Regions from separate parts of the Carnobacterium sp. CS13 genome, predicted to be linked through region 2. Evidence: a T-box and tRNA genes for the amino acid it is inferred to sense, from the RefSeq annotation. Region 2 holds a T-box; the other holds one or more tRNA genes.
What was found. A T-box is a leader RNA that pairs with one kind of tRNA and senses whether it is charged. The one in region 2 lies ahead of tyrS (tyrosine--tRNA ligase), so its partner is inferred to be a tRNA-Tyr.
Positions count from the first base shown of each region.

Region 1: it encodes a tRNA-Tyr, which carries the amino acid that the T-box ahead of tyrS (tyrosine--tRNA ligase) is inferred to sense. The anticodon was not compared.

Region 1 covers NZ_CP067364.1:298,429-301,846, reverse strand. Annotated here, with positions in the region: gene JHE06_RS01475 (CdaR family protein) at 1-974, opposite strand, end outside; gene cdaA (diadenylate cyclase CdaA) at 978-1,811, opposite strand; tRNA gene JHE06_RS01465 (tRNA-Lys) at 1,972-2,044, opposite strand; rRNA gene rrf (5S ribosomal RNA) at 2,065-2,180, opposite strand; tRNA gene JHE06_RS01455 (tRNA-Tyr) at 2,242-2,325, opposite strand; gene JHE06_RS01450 (YfcC family protein) at 2,644-3,418, shown strand, end outside.
Region 2 covers NZ_CP067364.1:86,787-90,204, forward strand. Annotated here, with positions in the region: gene JHE06_RS00400 (GNAT family N-acetyltransferase) at 1-280, opposite strand, end outside; gene tyrS (tyrosine--tRNA ligase) at 373-1,635, opposite strand; T-box leader at 1,699-1,916, opposite strand; gene JHE06_RS00410 (VOC family protein) at 2,129-2,647, opposite strand; gene JHE06_RS00415 (LLM class flavin-dependent oxidoreductase) at 2,840-3,418, shown strand, end outside.

The DNA of each region.
Region 1 (3,418 bases), 210 kb from region 2:
GAATCATCTTCTTTGACGACTGTTACCCTCACATTGACTTTTTCTGGTGTCACAGCTGAAGCACCTTCCACTAAAGCTAATTCCACTTCTTTAGTCGTTGTTTCAGTTATTCCTGTGACATCGACTTCTACAGGAAAACTGCTTAAATCATCTAATAATTCTTGTGACCCGGTTACACTTACCGTTGTATTTTTTTCGTTTTCTATGCCTAATTCATACGTATAATCATCTTCTGGTTCACCTGTTTGAATCAAAGAGACAGGCACTTCTTTGCTTTCAGCGGCTACTGGAATACTAACAGTGACTTCGCTTGGATTGATATTCACATCCAACTGATTGCCATCTGCATCACTGACACTTATCGGGACGGTTTGCTTGATATCTGACTTCGCACCTTTTGTGGCAGTAACGATTGCCTGCACAGAATGAACCTTATCGATCGTGGAAGCAGCTCCGGAAATTTCAACGGTATCATAATTTAAAGTAGGCTGCCCCGCTACATAACCTTTTGCCAAATCGGTTGCCTCAAATACGACGCCAACTTTAAACGTTTCAACGCGTTTTTCTTCAATTTTAATCGTTACTTCTGATGGTGTAACGGTATAATTCAAATCGGAGGAAAGCCCTTCCGGTATCAATCGAATCGTATGAGTACCTACGCCCAATTGATCTAAGTTTTGAGCTACTAGATCAAAACCTTTATTGGCTGTTGTTTGCGCCACGATATTGGTTGGACCAGTAATTTCGACTGAAGCTGTTTCAGGGAAACCGGAAACAAAGTATTGGTCTTGATCAATATCTACTACGATCGGCACATTTGTGATCGTCTTACTCGAGGTAATGCTAACGCCGCCTAGCGGATTAGTCGTTCGTAGTTTGCTAGTATTTTCGTAATTTACATAAGTAAATAACAAGACAGCGAATCCGAAAGCAACCAGTTTTGTAAACCATGGAGAGTTATAAATCTTTTCCATTTTTTACACTCCTTTCTTAAAACTGTCGATAAACTCTTGTAGCGGATTTTTTTTGACAGCTTCTTCTGGGAGAACCAATTCTTTACTTAAAAATTTCACGAAATCTTCGCGGGATAATTCTCTTAACAAGTCACCGCGGTGAGAGATGCTTACTCCACCTGTTTCTTCTGAAACGATAACCGTGATTGCATCCGTTACTTCACTTAATCCGATTGCTGCACGATGCCGTGTTCCTAAATCTTTCGGGATCAAGGAACTTTCGGATAGCGGTAAATATCCTGCCGCGGCTGCTATTTTATGGTTTTTAATGATGACAGCACCGTCATGCAAAGGGGTATTCGGAATAAAAATATTGATTAACAATTCTCCCGATATATCTGCGTCTAAGGCAATCCCGGTCGAAATATATTCTTCCAAACCTGTTTCCATTTGAATCGAAATCAATGCTCCGATTCTTCGTTTAGCCATGTACTGAACGGCCTGATCGATTTGTTGAATCATTTTTTTAGCCGGGTCTATTTTCCTTTGATTGTTTTTGAAAAACGATCCTCGTCCCAAATGTTCTAACCCTCTGCGCAATTCTGGCTGAAAAATAATGATGATCGCCAAAACACTCCATTGAATAACTAAATCCACGATCCAGTCTACTGTTTGCAATTGGAGAAAGAAACTTCCTATTTTGATCAACATGATGACCGCGATCCCTTTTAATAATTGGACAGCTTTTGTGCCTTTCAATATTTTTATCAGCTGGTAAATAAAAAAAGTTACCACCATAATATCGACTGCATTGATAAACGTTCGCCATGTAAATAAGTGTGACCAATCTATGGACATACGTGCACCTCCAATAACTTTTTAAATTGTCACTCGTTTTTTATTATACCATACTTACCCTAAATACTCGTTCATTGTATGAAGGAAAAAACCTGCTTTATTCTGCTGTTTTTTCGAATAATATAAAAAAAACTAGCAACGTTTCCGTCACTAGTCTTTATGAGTCATGCAGGATTCGAACCTGCGACCCTCTGATTAAAAGTCAGATGCTCTACCAACTGAGCTAATGACTCGAAGCTAAACAAGTTGCTAAGCATGGCAACGTCCTACTCTCACAAAGGGAATCCCTTCACTACCATCGGCGCTAAGAAACTTAACTGCTGTGTTCGGAATGGGAACAGGTGTATCCTTCTTGCCAACACCGCCACACTTTGGACGACTTGTTTAGTTATTTTAAATGCATTTACTAAAAATTAAATTAGTAAATTAATGGTGGAGGGGGGCAGATTCGAACTGCCGAACCCGAAGGAGCGGATTTACAGTCCGCCGCGTTTAGCCACTTCGCTACCCCTCCCAAAACATCCTTTTACATCTTATAACATATCATTCACTTTATCAAGTATAATTTGAAAGTTTTTTTGTTTCTAAGCCCTAGGAGTTGCTTCCAGTTCCTAAGCACTTTACACTTTTAGCATAGGCTGTTTTTTTAGTTAACATACACCTATTTGAGATTACGGTATGTCTCTTCGATTTAAATGCTGAAAACCCCAGTAAAAGCCCTTTTTTGATATACTATTATTGAAAACATCCATTTTTTAGAGATACTTTTTTGTCTGTCTTAAAGGAGGAGAATAGATTGGATACACAAACGCAAAAGAAAAAGAAGTTTTCTATGCCGTCGTCTTTTACTGTATTGTTCCTCATTATCGTTGCTATCGCTATTTTAACCTGGTTTATTCCAGCAGGTTCATATGACACTGATGATGCAGGAAATATTATTGCTGGAACTTATCATACTGTCGAATCCCATCCTCAGGGGATCTGGGAGGTTTTCATGTCTCCTGTAAAAGGGATGCTTGGAACCGACACGACACCTGGAGCAATTGAAGTTTCGTTGTTTATTATGGTTGTGGGCGGGTTCTTAGGAGTCGTAACCAAGACTGGAGCTTTAGATGCGGGAATCGCTTCTATCGTCAAAGCTTACAAAGGCAAAGAAAAAAAGCTGATTCCTGTATTGATGCTGATTTTCGCTATTGGAGGAACTACTTTCGGTATGGGAGAAGAAACATTAGCTTTCTATCCCTTAATACTGCCAGTGATGGTCGGTGTCGGTTTTGATACTTTGGTTGCTGTGGCTATTGTATTAGTTGGTTCGCAAATAGGTGTTTTAGCTTCTACGGTCAACCCTTTTGCTACTGGAGTTGCGTCACAAGCACTAGGCATCAGTCCGGGAGAAGGTATTATTTGGCGCCTCATTTTATTTATTGTCTTGTATGCCGCTTCCACTTTTTATGTTTACCGTTACGCTGTCAAAGTAGAAAAAGATCCTGATGCATCATTTGTAGCAGAACAAAAAGAAAAAAATATTGATCATTTTAAAATTCACGAATCGCAAAAAGAGCTAGATGTACGACAAAAAAATGTCATGATTCTGTTTGCATTAACTT
Region 2 (3,418 bases):
GGCTGCTGCTTTTTAAATAAAGTTTGCTCAGAAAAAGCTGCTCTGCTGACAAGGCATATGAAAGATAGCCGATGGCTGTTTGATGGCTTTCAACTAAGAAATAAGCTTTGCCATCCAGTATTTCTTGGTGAATAGCGGCTGCGGATTGCAAATGAGTCAGCATATAAGCGACTTGTTCTTCGCCTAAAATCGCTGTATAGTGCTCTTCCCAAATTTCTTTTGCGAGTTGAGCGATCAAATCAGCGTCTTCTTGAGTAGTAGCTTGTTTAAGTTGGGTCATATAAATCCTCCTTAATTGTTTTAATGGATAGAAAAGCAGCAGAAACAAAGAGCGTTTCTGCTGCTGAACCTGTTAGAGAAAGTCCTTTAGCTTTATACCAATTTTACTAAGAAATATTTTTTCTTTCCTCGGCGGATCAAAATAAATCGTCCGTCAAAAGAATTTTCAGGAGTTACGACAGCATCGACATCGGTTACTTTTTCCCCATTCATTGAAAGGGCGCCGTTAGTGATGTCTTCACGTGCTTGGCGTCTAGAAGGTTCGATACCGACCACATCTACCAACCATTCAACAATGTTGCGTTCTTCTTTAAGAGCTTCGAAAGTCGGCATATTTTTGAATCCTTCTTCGATTTGACGAGCCGTTAAACTTTTTACATCACCAGAAAAAAGTGCAGCAGTAATTTTTTCTGCATCTTCTAAAGCTTGTTCTCCATGAACAAACAACGTCATTTCGCGAGCTAATGTTTTTTGAGCTTCACGTTTATGCGGTTCGGATTCAACTTTTTCAGCCAATTCGCCGATTTCATTTTCGGTTAAGAAAGTGAAGTATTTTAAGTATTTAACAACATCGCGATCGTCTTGATTCAACCAGAATTGATAAAACTCATAAGGCGTTGTTTTTTCAGGATCCAGCCAGACAGCTCCACCAGCCGTTTTTCCAAATTTTGATCCATCGGCTTTTAACATCAAAGGAATTGTCAGACCAAATGCTTCAGCGTCAGGGCCTTCTTGTTTACGGATGAATTCCAGACCGGCTGTGATATTGCCCCATTGATCAGCACCACCGATTTGTAATTGGACGTCTTCATGTTGGTACAAGTGCAAATAATCCATAGATTGCAGAATTTGATAGGTGAATTCCGTAAATGAAATTCCGGTCTCTAAACGGCTGGCTACGATATCTTTGGATAACATCGTGTTAACGTTAAAACTTTTACCGTAATCGCGTAAAAAATCCAACAAGCTCAAGTCTTTAGTCCAGTCATAGTTATTCACCATTTTGATACCGTTGCTTTCTCCAGCATCAAAAAGACGAACCATTTGAGCGCTTAATTTTTTAACGTTATTCTGAACTTGCTCCATAGTTTGTAAAGTACGTTCTTCTGATTTTCCACTTGGGTCGCCGATGGTTCCAGTTGCTCCGCCAATCAATATCACAGGACGGTGTCCAGCCAATTGAAATCTTTTCAGAATCATAAAAGGGATCAAGTGTCCGATATGCATGCTGTCACCAGTAGGATCGACACCACAGTATAAAGCAATTTTTTTCTTTTCGATTAATTTACTTAATCCGATTTCGTCAGTTTGTTGGTTGATGGCGTCGCGCCAAGTTAATTCATCAATAATATTCATTTTTTTAAGCTCCTTAATACATATTTTTAGACAAAAAAACCCGATGAAAAGGTTAGACCTTTTCATCGGGACGAAATTTTTCGTGTTACCACCCAATTTGCCGACAAATTTCAGTGCAAAATTTGTTGACCACTCATTGACTGTTAACGCCAGTAAGACGCTTGAGATTAATCAAGTTACTCCAGAGTGTAATTCGTAAAAAGACTTGTACTAGTTTCCATCAGCCACTAGCTTTCTATCAACAGAGATCTTTTACTACTGTGCTCGTTCATTGTAATGTTTAGTATGAGATTGCTTTTAGTATAGTTAACAAGCATGGGTTTGTCAATTGGCAAATCAACATAGTGTACCAGAAAAATAGAGCTTAAAAGCGGATCAAATAGTTTTGAGATACCAAGAAACTCAAATAGACAAACCTGCTTATTTACATACACCAATTAATAGTTAAAAACTCAACCTGTCATTCAATGGATTTTGCTGACTGCTTAAAGCGTTATTTAGGTGGTGTCCATCGTTTAGCTTGGCTGTCAGCCGGATAATTTATTCCTGCTGGATAGCTGATCATTTCAATCAACATACCCCAAGGAGCTTGACCATACACAAATTGGTTTCCAGAACCGCTTTCGGCAGAAGAAGATAAATCATTTGGTTTGGACAATAGTTTTCCGCCTGCGTCAGTGAATCGTTCAGTTGCTTTATCGATGTCGTCCACATAAAAAGCCACATGTTGTAAGCCATAATCTGAAGCAATGACTGGTTGTTGCTGCGCAACATTGGCAAACTGGAACAGTTCAATGTTGGCACTGTTTCCGACCGCCAGCATCCGAATGCGCATTTCTTTTGTTCCAGGTTTGAGCCCGAGATTTTTTTCTACTTGTTTGCCTGATTTCGGTTCATCTTCTGCTGATAAATTATCGTAAATAACCTTAGCAGCAAAAGCTTCTTTAAAAAAATTTGTTGCTTGTTCCATATCAGGAACGGTTACCCCAATGTGATCGATTCCGCGTATCATTCTGTATCCTCCCCTAACATTTTAAAGTAAAGCTACTTTATCTCTAGTATAGTCAAAATAAAGCGAGGAGAGGTGTTTTATGCTTAGAACAGTCTCTGATTTAAACCAAACCAATCCAGTGCTATTCTTTAGATGAACTGATATACTTGGAGAGATAAGATAAACGGATACGATGGAAAGGATGAGTAGTACGTGAGATTAAGTGTATTAGATCAAGCACCAATCACTAAAGGAAATACGGCTGCAGATGCTTTAAAAAAAGCAGAAGAATTAGCAATCGTAGCAGATGAATTAGGCTATCAACGTTTATGGATGGCTGAACACCATGGGACAAATGGATATGGTAGTTCAGCACCGGAAGTTACGGCCGCTCATTTAGCCGCAAAAACAAAAAATATTCGAATCGGTACCGGAGGCGTCATGATGATGCATTATTCTCCTTTAAAACTGGCAGAAGTCTTTAAAACGCTAAGCGCACTATCGCCAGGACGAATCGATTTTGGGGTAGGTCGAGCGCCAGGCGGCGACACCAATGCTATGTATGCTTTGTCTGAGGGACGGCAGCCTATGCTGGACAATATGTATGAAAAGTTTGATACAGCTTTGAAACTGATCAATGATGAAGTTCCAGAAGACCGTTTGTACAGTAAAACGATTGCGACACCGGCTCAGATTGCTTTGCCAGAAGCCTGGCTTTTAGGCTCAAGCGGAAGCAGTGCATTAAAAGCAGCTCGTATGGGTGTGGGTTATTCTTTTGCGCAATTTTTTATG